Regions from separate parts of the Mesorhizobium sp. M1A.F.Ca.IN.020.04.1.1 genome, predicted to be linked through region 4. Evidence: predicted binding sites of a transcription regulator. Region 4 holds the regulator's gene; each other region holds the start of a gene.
What was found. The regulator PhoB, encoded in region 4, activates phosphate uptake and scavenging genes when phosphate is short. The targets are predictions, from matches to a motif close to TGTCATNNANCTGTCAT.

Region 1 (3,648 bases), on a different contig from region 4:
CCCATGGCGGAGCACGCCCGAACCGCATTGCGCCACCCTCTGCAGCACTGCATCGCCGGCCGCATGACCGAAGAGGTCGTTGACCTCCTTGAAGCGGTCGAGATCGAGAAGCATCAGCGCGAGCTGCCCGTCCTTGCCGCTCGCCGTGGCGATCTCGGCCTCGAGCCGGCTGGTGAAGCTGCGGCGATTGGCAAGCCCGGTTAGCGGATCGAAATGCGCCAGGCGAAGGATCTCCTGCTCGGCCTTCTTGCGCTCGCGCATGTCGCGGACGGCGACGACGTCGTGAGGCTTGCCGCAATAGTCGATGCTGCGGGCGATCAGCTCGACCGGAATGCGGGTGCCGTCCTGGCTGCGCAGCTCGGCTTCCTGCGCCTGACCGCTGCCGCCGGCGATGGCTGAGGCAACGCGTTCGCCGAAGAGGTCGCTGAGCGTCATCACGTTCAGCGTGCCGGGCGCGATGCCGCTCAGCGCCGCGATGCTGTCGTTGGCGCTGACGATGCGGCTGCCGTCGCAAACGATCAGCCCCTCGACCGCCGCGTTGGCCAGGCCGTGCATGCGCTGCGCTTCCGCCTGATGCCGGCGGAACCGCAGGTCGATGCGGAGCGCCGCGGCCGAGAGCACCAGAATGACCAGGCTTGCCGCCGCAGCGGCAAAGGCTTGCGACATCGGCGCGATGGTGAATTTTGAGATCTCTATCGAGGAGTCCGGATAGATCGAGACCGCCGCCATGGCGATAAAATGCAGTGTGCAGATGGCCAGTGTGAGCAAGACGGCGGCAGCGATCGTCGTAAGCGTCGACGGGCGGCAAAGCACGACGAGCAGCGAAAGCGCGGCAAGCGTGACGCCCGCCGCCAGCGAAAGAGCGACGAGCAGCTCGTTCCAGACGATCCTGCCCTGGACCTCGAACGCCGCCATGCCGGTATAGTGCATCACGGCGATGCCGACGCCGAGCACGGCGCCGCCGACAAGATAGTGATCAATGCCGCCGCGGATGGTGGCGATCCACATTCCGGCCGCTGTCAGAACTACGGAGGCGGCCAGCGAAAGCGCGGAAAGCTCCGCGTTATAGGCGTTGGGTATTCCCGGCGTGAAGGCGATCATGGCGACGAAATGCGTCGCCCAGATACCGAATCCGGTCGCCGTGGCTGCAATCAACAGCCATGCGTAGCGATTTCGACTGGTCGATTGCTCGACATGGTGAAGAAGATTGACCGCCGAGAAAGAGGAAATTCCGCAGATGAGCGCCGCAAGTGCGACCAACCTCAGATCGTGCTCGTGCACGATGCAATTATAGACGGTCAACATTTGGCCCCACCTGATCTTCCCGCATCAATCAAGTTAAGATTGCTTAAGGCCCGACGGCTGAAGAATCGATTAGTGGACCTGCAACCGACGCGTGTGCCTCAGGTTGTAAAGGACGGATAAGGTTGGGCCGGCTGTCGCAATACGATGGTTGGAGTCGCTCAAATCCTAAGCCGGCAAGCAATCTGCCCGGCCGTGACCGATGCACGTTAATTTAGGATCAGATGATGTTCATCGACGCATAACAAAACCGTTGTCCGATTGTCATGCGCAACACATACTGGTTCTGCGGAAGCCCCCCTTTCGCCAATCACAACGGGAGATGAAAACATGAAGCTCTTCGGCTTCGCGGCAGGTGTTGCCGCTACCTTGACCCTGCTTTCCACCACGTCCGCTTTCGCTGTCACGCAGATCAGCTGGTGGCATGCGATGACGGGCGCCAATGCGGAAGTCGTCGACAAGATCTCGAAGGACTTCAACGCCAGCCAAAGCGACTACCAGATCGTTCCGGTCTTCAAGGGCACCTATCCCGAGACGCTGAATGCAGGCATCGCCGCGTTCCGCGCCGGCCAGGCGCCGGACATCATCCAGGTGTTCGATGTCGGCACCGGCGTCATGATGGCGGCCGAGAGCGCGATCAAACCCGTGGCCGAAGTTTTGACGGGCGCGGGGATGACGTTCGATAAGAGCCAGTATCTGCCCGGCATTGTCGGCTACTATTCGAAGCCGGACGGCACCATGTTGTCTTTCCCTTACAATTCCTCCTCGCCGATCCTCTACTACAACAAGGACATCTTTCAGAAGGCCGGCCTCGACGTGAACAACCCGCCTAAGACCTGGAACGAGGTCTGGGAAGCGGCGAAGAAGATCAAGGCGAGCGGCGCGGCCCCTTGCGGCTACACCTCGACCTGGCTGACCTGGATCCATCTGGAAAATTTTGCCGCCTGGAATAATGTTTCCTGGGCGACCCAGCAGAACGGACTGGCCGGCGGCGACGTCGAGCTCAAGATCAATGCGCCGATTTTCGTCAACCACTTTCAGGCGCTGGCTGACCTCGCCAAGGATGGCACTTTCAAATATGGCGGGCGAACCTCCGAAGCCAAGCAGATCTTCCTCGCCGGAGAATGCGGCATTTTTACCGAGTCGTCGGGCGGGCTCGGCGATATCGTCAAGTCGGGTATGAACTACGGCATCGGCCAACTGCCGTATGACAGCGATGCCAAGGGTGCGCCGCAGAACACGACCCCCGGCGGCGCAAGCCTCTGGGTTTTCAGCGGCAAATCCGATGCGGAGTACAAGGGCGTCGCGGCCTTCTTCGCCTATCTCTCCAAGACCGAGGTGCAGGAATATCTGCACCAGAAGTCGGGCTACCTGCCGGTGACGCTGGCAGCCTATGAGGCGACCAAGAAGTCCGGCTTCTACGACAAGAACCCGGGCCGCGAGACACCGATCCTGCAGATGACCGGCAAGGCGCCGACCGAAAATTCGAAGGGTGTGCGCCTGCCCAACCTGCCTCAGGTGCGCGATATCCAGAACGAGGAGTTCGAGAAGATGCTGGCCGGCCAGGAAACGGCCCAGCAGGCGCTCGACAATGCCGTCTCGCGCGGCAACGCGGCGATCAAGGACGCGTTGGGCAACTAAACCTGGCCGAGGATGAAACGTCGCCCGCGCGGATCGGCGCGGGCGATCCTTGCTTGACGAGGAAACCAAGCTGACCCCGCGCGTCGTTTTCCCCAACAAAGTCCTGCCTTACCTGCTTGTGGCGCCGCAACTCGCCATAACACTGGTTTTCTTCTATTGGCCGGCCGGGCAGGCGCTCTACCAGTCCATGCTCAGGCAGGATCCATTCGGGCTAAAGAGCAAGTTCGTCTGGTTTGCCAATTTCCGCAAAGTGCTTGCCGATCCGGCCTATCTCAACTCGATCAAGGTAACGGTGGTATTTTCGCTTGCGACCGCAATCGTGGCGATGGCAGTGGCGTTGCTGCTTGCCGTAATGGCGGAAAAAGTGGTGCGCGGGAAAGCGCTCTACCGCACACTGATGATCTGGCCCTATGCGGTGGCGCCGGCGATCGCCGGCATGTTGTGGCTGTTCCTGTTCAACCCTTCGATCGGCTCGCTATCCTACGTGCTGAGAAGTCTCGGCATAGCCTGGGATCCGTTGCTCAACGGCAGTCACGCCATGATCCTTTTGGTTTCCGCCGCAGCATGGAAGCAGATCAGCTACAATTTCCTGTTCTTCGTCGCCGGGCTGCAGGCGGTGCCGAAGACGCTGATCGAGGCGGCGGCGATGGACGGCGCTCGCGAGACCAAGCGTTTCTGGACCATCATCTTCCCGCTGCTCGCGCC
Region 2 (3,648 bases), on a different contig from region 4:
CCTGGAAGACGGTGGAGGTCGTGCGGCCGCAGCCGGGGCAGGCCGCGACGATCGGCACGAACTGCCGGAAGCCCATCGTCTGCAAAAGTTCCTGCGACACCTGCACCTCGCGCGTGCGGTCGCCGTTCGGCTCCGGCGTCAGCGAGATGCGGATCGTGTCGCCGATGCCCTGCTGCAGGAGGATACCCATGGCAGCCGAGGAAGCGACGATGCCCTTGGTGCCCATGCCGGCCTCGGTCAGCCCGAGATGCAGCGCATGGTTGGAGCGGGTCGCAAGCTCGGTATAGACGGCGATCAGATCCTGCACGCCGCTGACCTTGGCCGACAGGATGATCTTGTCGCGGCCGAGCCCAATCTCTTCCGCCATCTCCGCCGACAGGATCGCCGACTGCACGATCGCCTCGCGGGTGACTTCCTGGGCGGTGAGCGGCGAGCCCCGGCCCTGGTTGTCATCCATCAGCCGGGTCAAGAGCTCCTGGTCGAGCGAGCCCCAGTTGACGCCGATGCGCACCGGCTTGTCGTATCTGATCGCCATCTCGACGATCGCGGCGAACTGGCGGTCCTTCTTTTCCTTGAAGCCGACATTGCCGGGGTTGATGCGGTATTTCGCCAGCGCCTCGGCGCAGGCCGGGTGATCGGCGAGCAGCTTGTGACCGATATAGTGGAAGTCGCCGACCAGCGGCACGTTGACGCCGAGCCGGGCCAGCCGATCACGGATGCGCGGCACGGCAGCGGCGCTCTCGTCGCGGTCGACAGTGATGCGCACGATCTCCGAGCCGGCGCGATGCAGCGCCGCCACCTGGGCAACGGTTTGATCGATGTCGGCGGTATCGGTGTTGGTCATCGACTGCACGACGACCGGCGCGCCGCCGCCGACCATCACGCCGCCGACATCGACGCCGACCGATGCGCGCCGCGGGAAAGGAGAAGAAAAATATCCGGTCATGCCGGCCGCCTTCATCTGGAAGTTCCGGGCATGAGGTGGCGGAGCAAAGATGGCTTGTCAATGGCCGGTGACAGCCACGGTCCGCAAATCGGCTGCGCTTGGTTGGCGGCCGCGCGGTTCAGCAGCCCACATCGGGCTGCGGTTGCATTCCGGGAAGACTCGGGAAATTCAGGCGTAAACTCACCGTACCGGCGGCATTCTTGCCACCGGTTGGGTTGCACCCGACGGGTGCGGTTTATGCTGCCTAGAGGAGTTTCAGTGTGCCGTCGGTTTCGCCTTCAGCTTTTCAATCTCGTCCTTGATTGCCAGCTTGCGCCGCTTCAGAGTGGCGATCTCGAGGTCGTCTACCGAAGGATGATTCATCGCGTCGATAAGCTCGCGCTCGATGTCGCCGTGCTTCCGCTGCAGCTCATCAAGATGGGATGCAAGAGACATGATTGGTTCTCCCTTTCATGGATTCCTCGATTGCAGCCGTCTCAGGCACGTCCACCGCAGGTCGCAACTGTGACGGCACGATGACAGTTTGCCACCAACCAATCTCGATGTCGAATGCCGCGTGGTAGCATTCCACGACAATGTGAAATGTGATATCAGCGGCGCGCCGGTCACAAACCCCACCGGCCCCGCCCAAAGGCCCATCCCTGGGCGACGCATACGCAGACGGTAGATAATGTCCGAACAGGAACAGGCTGAGATACGCCTCGAATATTCCCGGCTCAAACAGGAACACGCCGATTTCGACGCCGCCATCAATGCGATGATCGCCGTGGGTTGCGACCCGCTGCAGATCCAGCGCATGAAGAAGAAGAAGCTGATGCTGAAGGACCGGCTGATGGCGCTGGAAGACCGCATCATCCCCGACATCATCGCCTGACCGGCAGCTTCCTTCGCTCGACGGCTAGGGGATCGAAAGCCGCGCGGCGCGGTCACGCAGCAGCGCGACCAGCTCGCCTGTCCGATCTTCCGACGTGTCGATCGGAACCACCAGGCACATCGTCGCCTCGATCTTCCCGGGCGCTGAAAAGACCGGCGCCGCCAAGCATTTGGTATAGGCGTCGACAAGGCCCGACGTCACGCAATAGCCGGTGACGCGGGCTTTTGCGATGTCGTCGATGAAGTCGTCGAGCTCGATCTTGCGGCCATCCGGCAGCACGAGGTCGTCCTGGGAGATCATCGCCTCGATCCGGCTGCGTTCCAGGCCGGCGAGCAGCAGCCGGCCCGACGCGGTCCAAGGCAGCGGGATCTGCAGGCCGGTGGCCGAGCTGATGCGGAACGGCCTGGTGCCCGGGCTCGAATGGACGATCGTGTAGCGGCCGCTCTGCAGCATGCACAGCTCCGAGGTCTCGCCGGTCTCGCGCGACAGCGTGTCGACCTCCTGCCGTCCGCGCCTGAGGAGGTCGTTGCCGCGCATATAGGCCATTCCGTAGAGGTAAAGCTTCTTGCCGAAATAGACGCGGTTGCCGTCGCCGGCCATCTCCAGGAGACCGGCACCGACCAGCTCGCGAACGAGCGTGTAAGTCGTCGAGCGGGGGGCGTTGAGCCCCTTGGCCAGCTCGCCGATGCCGATCGCGCGCTGCGTGGCATGCAGGAACTCCAGAATGTGCAGCGCGCGGTTGAGACCCTTCTCGCGAGAGTTCGCGGGCCTCTCCTCGTCCGAACCTGCGGCCTGCCACTCGGTCAGCGCTTCGCCATCTTGCATTGTCGATTCCCGGTGTTAGTATCTGTCTTGTACAGGATACATACGTCTCTTGTAAGAGACAATCGTATATCGATTGCTGACGCGTGTATTCATGGGGAACACACACCAAAGGAGGTCGCCGTGAACGACACATCCGGAAGACGTGATTTTCTGAAATTGGGAATGGCCGGACTTGCCACCGCCGGCGCGCTCACCGCGGTCAGCGCCGAGAAGGCCGCCGCGCAAGCCGCGTCCGATAGCGTGCTGCGGACCGCGCTCGATCGCGGCAAGCTGATCGTCGGCACCGGCAGCACCAACGCGCCGTGGCATTTCGAGAACGATGCCGGCGAGCTGGTCGGCATGGACATCACCATGGGGCGCATCCTCGCCAAGGGCCTTTTCGATGACCCGACGAAGGTCGAATTCGTCATGCAGGATCCGGCGCAGCGCATTCCGAACGTGACCACCAATAAGGTCGATATCACCATCCAGTTCATGACCATGACGGGGCAGCGCTCGCAGCTGATCCACTTCTCGCGCCCCTACTATGTCGAAGGCGTCGCGCTGCTGACGCTGCCGGGGTCCGAGAACAAGACTTTCGACAAGCTGCTGGCGAACGGCTCCGCCACGCGCATCTCGATCCTGCAGAATGTCGATGCCGAAAACTCGGTGCACTTTGCCCTGCCCCAGGCGCAGGTCATGCAGATCGACACCCAGGCCAACGTGCTGCAGGCGCTGGAATCCAAGCGTGTCGACGCCGCCGCGGTCGACCTCTCCACCGTGCGCTGGCTCGCCTCGCGCAACCCGGACAAATACTTCGACGCCGGCAAGAGCTGGTATTCGATGCTTTACGGCGCGGCCATCAGGCAGGGCGACCTCGACTGGCTGACCTACGTCAACCAGACCTTCACCATCGCCATGTTCGGCCACGAGACGGCGCTCTACGACGCTGCCTTCAAGGAATATTTCGGCCAGGAGCCGCCGCCGCGCCACCCGGGCTTCCCGGTCATCTGACGAAGCCTTC
Region 3 (3,648 bases), on a different contig from region 4:
GCCTATGTCGGCAAGCACGGTCTTCATGCCCATGGCCGCGAAGCGCTTCGCGGCGGCCAGGCCTATGCCGCTGGCGCCGCCGGTGATGACGGCGACATTGCCGGAGGCGAAAGCGGGCAGGGCGGTCTGGATTTCGGCGTCGCTGGTCATGGTTGATGTCCTTATTCCGGGTCGAGCCGAACTTAACGCCGGTCAGGGGCGAGGCAAGCCTTGATCGCTGCAATGATCGACGGCGGTACCGCCAATGGGTGGACCGCAGCAGCTTGCCCCGCGCATGCTGCCGGAAAAGGAGTTCGGCATTGACCGATTGGATCGGAATCCTGAAGGAGCAGACCGCCACCGGCGAACAGATGGGCCGGGATGTGCCGAAGATGCTCGCCAACCCCGATATCAGCGAGGCGCAGGTCAAGACCCTGTTTTCGGCACTGGAGCAACAGGCGGACTTCGCGGAAAAGCTGCGCCTGGCGCTGGAGAAGTTCGGCCCTGACTTTCCCGTCATCAAGGCCGCAGAGCGGCTGGAAGAGCGCTATGCCGACCTTGCCGCCTCGGCGGCCGAAAAACTGAAAGCGATGCGGGAGTAAGAATCCGCTATTTTTCCACGAGCCGCTCGAACAGCCTGTCCGGCGTAAACCAGGTAATCGCAACTAGTTTGCGGCGAGACTGTTCCCCGACAGGCCGGGCAGGGTAACCTGATAGACCAGGAAGGTGGTGTCGACATCGGCGCCATCCTCGGCCTTGTACGGGGCACCGACCTGGAAGCCGTCCTGGGTGAGAAAGTCGTTGTCGTTGGCGACGAACAGGAAATAGTCGTCGGGCAGCTTCGGGTCCAGCACGCTCACCAGCGACATCGCCTCCCACTTCTCCGAGAGGTTGTTCCTGTCGTTCGGCGCGCCGTTGTGCAAGCCGAAACGGCCGAGTTCGCCCTTGTCGTTGATGTCGATGAACGAGGTGAGCTTGGCCGGCGTCACCGACGGATCGAGCACGCCTTTCGGCGCAACCGGCTTGTCGGCGGCGTCGAACGGGCCGTTGGCGATATCGGTGGCGGCGGAAAGGTCGACGATCTGGATCTTGCGGTAGACCGACTCGGCCTCCTTCAGCCCCTGGCCGTTGCCGCTGTCGCGTGCCAGCATCAAAAAGCTCTTGTCGGACAGCGCCACGATCTCGCTCTGCGCGGCCACCTTGGCCTTGCCCTTGGCGTCCTTGAACACCGGCAGCGGTACGACATATTCGTGCGCCAGCTTGAGGTGGGCGAGGTCGGAGGCGTCATAGACCAGCGCGCGGGTGTTCCGGCGGGTCGAGCCGGAATCGCCGCCATCCTGGCGCGGCGCCGACTGCAGCACGGCGATCAGGAACTTGCCGTCCGGCGTCATCGACATGCCTTCGAGGCCTTGATTGTTCTGGCGGCCAGTCTCGGGATCCTTGGGATCCGGCTCGGCGGCACCCGGGCCAGGATTGTCGGAAGCGAAGTTCGGCTTGCCATGGCGCATCGGCACCAGGGCCGCCGGCGGCTGCGTCGCCGACATCAGGCTGCCGTCGGCCGAAAAGCGATAGATGTTGGGGCCATATTCGTCGGAAATGAACATGATGCCGTCGGGCAGGCGCACGACCGCCTCGTCGTCGAGCGAAAGCTTGCCGTTGTCGGCCTGCGGCAGGATCGGCATGTCGCCGGCAGCGGGGCGCACGCCGTTGAGCGGATCGAGGCCGGTGGCGTCGGCGCCGTTGTCGTCGGTCAGGAGCATCGTGTCGACGAGCGTTGCCTTGACGCCCGACTGTTCCTGGCCGGCGGCGGGCGCAGCACCCGGAGCGGTCGGGGTCAGCTCGATTGCAATGGTGTTCAAGCGGGGCCGGTAGTCGGTGGTGCCGGCGACGTTGTAGCCGCGGTCCGGCAGCAGCCAGAGCGAGCCTTTGTAGCCGGCGCCGTCACGCGCCCAGCTCTTGGCGTCGATCGCCATGCCGGAGCCCGAACCAAAGGTCTCGCCGAACTTGTCCTTCTGGCTGGCGGGGATGCGGCCAACGCCGACCAGCCCCTTGTTGACATAGCCAACACCCTCGGCGAGCGCAGGGCTCAGCACGGTGAACAGGGCGATTGCCGCGCCAAGCGCGACGGTTCGGTTGAGGTGCTTCATGATGTCGCCATGTGACGAGCAGAGCCGGAATGGTGTCACATCGGGTCTAGGACGCGAACATGATACTTGCGTGACAGGAGTGGGGCTCCTTCCTTCTCCCCATGTGGGAGAAGGTGGATCGGCGCGCAGCGTCGAGACGGATGAGGGGTGTTCCAGCGGAGCGAGACGTTGGCTTTCTCTGGAGCACCCCTCATCCGTCGCCTTCGGCGACACCTTCTCCCGCAAGGGGAGAAGGAGAGGTGCTCAATCGCTCTCGCGCGCGACGAGCTCCAGCGGCCAGACTTCGCGGATCGTGCGTGGCCCCTCCGGACCGGCATGGGCCGGGAGTGACGCCAGCAGCATCTCGGCCAGCCGCCGGCCCATCGGCTCCAGCGCCGGACGGAAGGCGGTCAGCGTCGGCGAGAAGTAGCGGCAGAGCGGCGTGTCGACGATGACGATCACCGCGATGTCGTGGCCGGGCCTGATGCCCATCTCGGCCAGTGCCTTGCAGCCGCCGAGCGCCATCGCGTCATTGTTGAAGATGATGGCTGTCGGCCGGTCCTTGGAGAGCATCACACGCGGCGTCACCTGGTAGCCGCCGGTCTCGTTGATGAAGCCGTCGGCGATCAGGCCGGGGTCGACCTCGATGCCATGCCGCTTCAGAGCCTTGCGGTAGCCGTCGAGGAACAGGTAGCCGAAGTTGAGATCAAGCGAAGGGCGGATGGCAGCTATGCGGCGGTGGCCGCGCGCAACCAGCCGGTCGACGGCTTCATCACCCGCCCTCTCGAAATCGATATCGAGCGAAGGATAGGTGTCGCCGCCGGATTGACTTCGGCCAAGCGTGGCGAAGGGAAAGCCGGCCTTGCTCAGATAGTCGATCCGATCGTCTTCCCGCCGTGTATTGGCCAACACGACCGCGTCGGCCCGGCGCGTCTCAACCACGCGGCGCAGCCGCTCCTGCTGATACTGGCCGGGCTCGCCCATGACGACCATCAGATCCAACTCATGCTCGGCGAGCCGCGCCTGCAGGCCGGTCAGGAACGGAATGAAGAACGGCTCGCCATATTGCTGGTCGCCGGGATGCGGTTGCAGCATGAAGGCGATCGAGCGGGTGGCGCCCTGGCGCAGGCTGCGGCCCGACTGGTTGGGCGAATAGTTCAGCTTCCTGGCCGCCTCGAGCACGCGCTGGCGCGTCTCCGCATTGACGTCGGCGCGGCCGTTCAGCGCGCGCGACACGGTGCCGATCGAAATGTTCAGGTGACGCGCGAGATCGTGGATGCTGGACGCCAAGGCAGGTTCTCCCCCTGACTTCGCTAGCACCGGCCGTCCTTCAGGCCAAGCAGTGGATGTCGATTTTCGCGAGCAGGTGATTGACATTCTACGCCATCGGGCGTGTTCTCGTAAACGTTTACGGAAAAACGTTTACGGTGAAGCCGGAAATGCCGTGACACTCGGCCTGGAGGGGCCGAGCGGAGGAGGAGCGCTGGATGATGAAGGTCGTCCTGGTCGGGTGCGGAGCCATGAGCAGGCAGTGGCTCGATGC
Region 4 (3,648 bases):
GGTGTTCCAGAAGCCGACGCCGTTCCCGATGTCGATCTACGAGAACATCGCCTTCGGCGTCAGGCTGTATGAGAAGATCAGCAAGGCCGAGATGGACAATCGCGTCGAACAGGCGCTGAAGCGCGCCGCGCTGTGGAACGAGGTCAAGGACAAGCTCAACGCCAGTGGCCAGAGCCTTTCGGGCGGCCAGCAGCAGCGGCTCTGCATCGCCCGCACCGTGGCGGTGAAGCCGGAGGTCATCCTGCTCGACGAGCCGGCATCGGCGCTCGATCCGCTCTCGACCGCCAAGATCGAGGAGCTGATCGACGAGCTGCAGGCCGACTACACGATCGTGATCGTCACCCACAACATGCAGCAGGCAGCGCGCGTCTCGCGGCAGACGGCGTTCATGTATCTCGGCGAGCTGATCGAATTCGACCGGACCGAGAAGATCTTCACCTCGCCCCGCGAGAAGCGCACGCAGGACTACATCACCGGCCGCTTCGGCTGAGTTCATACGAGGACATAACCATGGCCCATACGGTCGCTTCCTTCGACGAGGATCTGAGGCAGATCAGCCAGCTTATCCGCGACATGGGCGATCTTGCCGGCTCGATGGTCGGCGCGTCGACCAAGGCTCTGCTGAATTCCGACAACGCGCTGGCGCAGCGCGTGGTCTCCGACGATGCCATCATGGACGCGCGCCAACGCGAGCTCGACGATCGCGCCGTCACGCTGATTGCCAAACGCCAGCCGATGGCCGACGACCTGCGCAGCGTCGTTGGCGCCATCCGCATGGCCGGCGATCTCGAGCGCATTGGCGACCTTGCCAAGAACATCGCTAAGCGCGTCGGCTCGGTCGGCGTCAGCGCCGCGCCGCGCGACCTTTCGCACTCCATCGATTCGATGGCGCAGCTGGTGCTGATCCAGGTGCAGGGCGTGATCGAGGAATACGCGGCCGGCGACGCCACGGCGCTCGCCAAGCTCCGCAACGACGACGAGCGCATCGACGTCAAATACACCGCCGTCTTCCGCGAGCTCCTGACCTACATGATGGAGGATCCGCGCAACATCACGGCTTGCACGCATCTGTTGTTCTGCGCCAAGAATCTGGAGCGCATCGGCGACCACGTCACCAACATCGCCGAGAACGCCTACTATGTGCTGACCGGCACGCAATTGCCCGCGAATCGTCCTAAGCAGGACGAGACGACGATGTCGGCGCCGGCGGCCTGACAGCGAAGGTGCCTGCTATATGATCGCGCCACGCATCATGGTGGTGGAGGACGAGGAACCGCTGGGGGTGCTGCTCCGCTACAACCTCGAATCCGAGGGCTATCAGGTCGAGGTGGTGACCCGCGGCGACGAGGCCGAGATCCGCCTGCAGGAGAATGTGCCCGACCTTCTGGTGCTCGACTGGATGGTGCCGGCGGTGTCCGGCATCGAGCTTTGCCGGCGCCTCAGGATGCGGCCCGAGACCGAACGCCTGCCGATCATCATGCTGACCGCGCGCGGCGAGGAAAGCGACCGGGTGCGCGGCCTCGCGACCGGCGCCGACGACTATCTGGTCAAGCCGTTCTCGACGCCGGAATTCATGGCCAGGGTCAAGGCGCTGCTGCGCCGCGCCAAGCCCGAGGTGCTGTCCAGCGTGCTCAAGGTCGGCGACATCGTCCTCGACCGCGAATCGCATCGCGTCTACCGCAAGAAGAGCGAGATCCGGCTCGGCCCGACCGAGTTCAGGCTGCTTGAATTCATGATGCGGCATCCCGGCCGGGTGTTCTCGCGCAGCCAGCTGCTCGACAATGTCTGGGGCGAGACGATCTATATCGACGAGCGCACCGTGGACGTGCATGTCGGACGCCTGCGCAAGGCGGTCAACAACGGCCGGATGCCGGACGTCATACGTACCATCCGTGGGGCGGGCTACGCGATCAGGGAAGATTAGATCCAGGGCATCGAAGGTCTGACGGGTTCTATCTGCGCTGGCGGGTTATCGAGACGCTGGTGCTTCGCCGTCCACGGGCGGAGCACGAAGCGTCGCGACGCGGCGCAGACCCGACGATCCACGCGACTTCGACGCGCCGCGGCGGTGCAGAAATTCTGCTCCGCTCATCCGACGATTGAGGTAATGGCATGGATTCCAGGGTCTCCGCGACGGAGCTTCGCTCCTGCTCCGCCCTGGAATGACGAAGCTGCGGGGCCTTCGCTAATCTCCGGCGTCTGCAGGACGCACAGAAGACAACGATCGCTATCGAAGCTGCTCAGGCCACGTTCTTGCCCGCTCTTGCCTGCACGCCCGGGGCGAAAATCTCCTGGTCGACGAAGGTCAGCGCGCGCACGGCGCAGCCTTCGCGGATCAGCGGCAATTCGTTCGGCTCGGTATCGAAGGAGATCGAGTTTGAATGCTGGCCTCCGGCGGTCTGGCCGATCGCCTCGCGCAGCGCCGGCTCGATCAGGTCAAAGGCGGCGGCGCTGACGCCGACCATGGCGACCGGCGCCGGGTCGATCAGCGCGAACAGGCTGCCAAGGCCGAAGCCCAGCGCCTCGCCGGCCCGGCGATAGGCCTCGCGCTCCGGGCCATCCGTCTCGCGCGCCTTGGCGGCGAGCGCCCGCATGTCGGCGTCGCCGACATCGACCGGCTCGGCGTCCTCGCTCATCTTCATGGCGCTGCGCCAGATGGCGTAGTTGCCGGCATAGGCCTCGACGCAGCCGCGGCGTCCGCAACGGCAAAGCGCGCCGCCCGGGCGATGGATCATGTGGCCGAACTCGCCGCCGGAAGAATGCGTGCCGGTGAACAGCTCGCCCTTCAGCACCAGGCCCATGCCGATGCCGTGCGAGAGCAGGATGGCGATGAAATTGTCGCGATAGCGGTCGGGATCGCGCCACTGCAGCGCCACCGCCATCATGTTGCAGTCGTTTTCCATGGTGGCCGGAATGCCGAATTCCTTTTCCAGGATGTCGGCGAAGGGAATGTCGGTCAGCGGCGTGATCGGCGACCATAGCATGGCGCGGGCATGGGAATCGGTGATGCCCTGGATGCCCATGGCGATGCGGGCGACGCTGCCGACGTCGAGGTCCGGGTCGTCCAACCGGCGCCGCACGATCGCCAAGCATTCGCCGATCAGCTCGTTGCGCGGCATGGTGAGGGTATCGAGGCGGCGCTGCTCCTCGGCGATGACCTGGCCCGCATAATCGATAACGGCGACCGAGAGGAAATTGAGCGACAGCACCACCGTCACCACCGCCGCCGCCTCAGGCTTGAGCGCGAGGCCCACCTGTGGCCGGCCGCGCTTCAGAGACGCGGTCTCGCTCGGCTTGCTCTCGGCCAAGACGCCTTCCTGGATCAGGTCGGAAGAGATCGCCGAAATGGTCGAATGGCTGAGCCCGGTGGTCGCGGCGATTTCCGTGCGCGACGGCTGGCCGGCCCGGCGCACGGCCGAGAGCACCATGGCGCGGTTGCGCCGGCGCAGATCGTCGTGGCGGATTCCGACCGACATTTTTGTCTCCTCCCAGTCAGCGCGGCCTCTCGATCATGCACAGGACTCGGCGACGCGCCAGATCGGTTCAGTCCCGCACGCCGGCACCCGAACCGTCCTGGTCTTACAAGTTTCGGTGGACCGGGCTGCGCCTCCTCCCGAACTGTTCCGCGATAGTGGCAGAAGCGGTCGG

Region 1: the regulator PhoB is predicted to act here: its motif matches at 1,554-1,570, upstream of ugpB (sn-glycerol-3-phosphate ABC transporter substrate-binding protein UgpB).
Region 2: the regulator PhoB is predicted to act here: its motif matches at 1,451-1,467, upstream of EOA49_RS09555 (YdcH family protein).
Region 3: the regulator PhoB is predicted to act here: its motif matches at 2,186-2,202, upstream of EOA49_RS23710 (esterase-like activity of phytase family protein).

What each region holds. Positions count from the first base shown of each region.
Region 1 is NZ_RZSN01000003.1:30,989-34,636, forward strand. It holds gene EOA49_RS01695 (EAL domain-containing protein) at 1-1,305, opposite strand, end outside; gene ugpB (sn-glycerol-3-phosphate ABC transporter substrate-binding protein UgpB) at 1,633-2,943, shown strand; gene ugpA (sn-glycerol-3-phosphate ABC transporter permease UgpA) at 3,014-3,648, shown strand, end outside.
Region 2 is NZ_RZSN01000031.1:32,232-35,879, reverse strand. It holds gene ispG (flavodoxin-dependent (E)-4-hydroxy-3-methylbut-2-enyl-diphosphate synthase) at 1-946, opposite strand, end outside; gene EOA49_RS09555 (YdcH family protein) at 1,202-1,381, opposite strand; gene EOA49_RS09550 (DUF465 domain-containing protein) at 1,617-1,820, shown strand; gene EOA49_RS09545 (IclR family transcriptional regulator) at 1,845-2,645, opposite strand; gene EOA49_RS09540 (transporter substrate-binding domain-containing protein) at 2,808-3,638, shown strand.
Region 3 is NZ_RZSN01000142.1:6,813-10,460, reverse strand. It holds gene EOA49_RS23720 (SDR family NAD(P)-dependent oxidoreductase) at 1-150, opposite strand, end outside; gene EOA49_RS23715 (hypothetical protein) at 300-581, shown strand; gene EOA49_RS23710 (esterase-like activity of phytase family protein) at 645-2,126, opposite strand; gene EOA49_RS23705 (LacI family DNA-binding transcriptional regulator) at 2,370-3,395, opposite strand; gene EOA49_RS23700 (Gfo/Idh/MocA family oxidoreductase) at 3,593-3,648, shown strand, end outside.
Region 4 is NZ_RZSN01000005.1:39,209-42,856, reverse strand. It holds gene pstB (phosphate ABC transporter ATP-binding protein PstB) at 1-490, shown strand, start outside; gene phoU (phosphate signaling complex protein PhoU) at 511-1,215, shown strand; gene phoB (phosphate regulon transcriptional regulator PhoB) at 1,235-1,924, shown strand; gene EOA49_RS02560 (ROK family transcriptional regulator) at 2,241-3,476, opposite strand.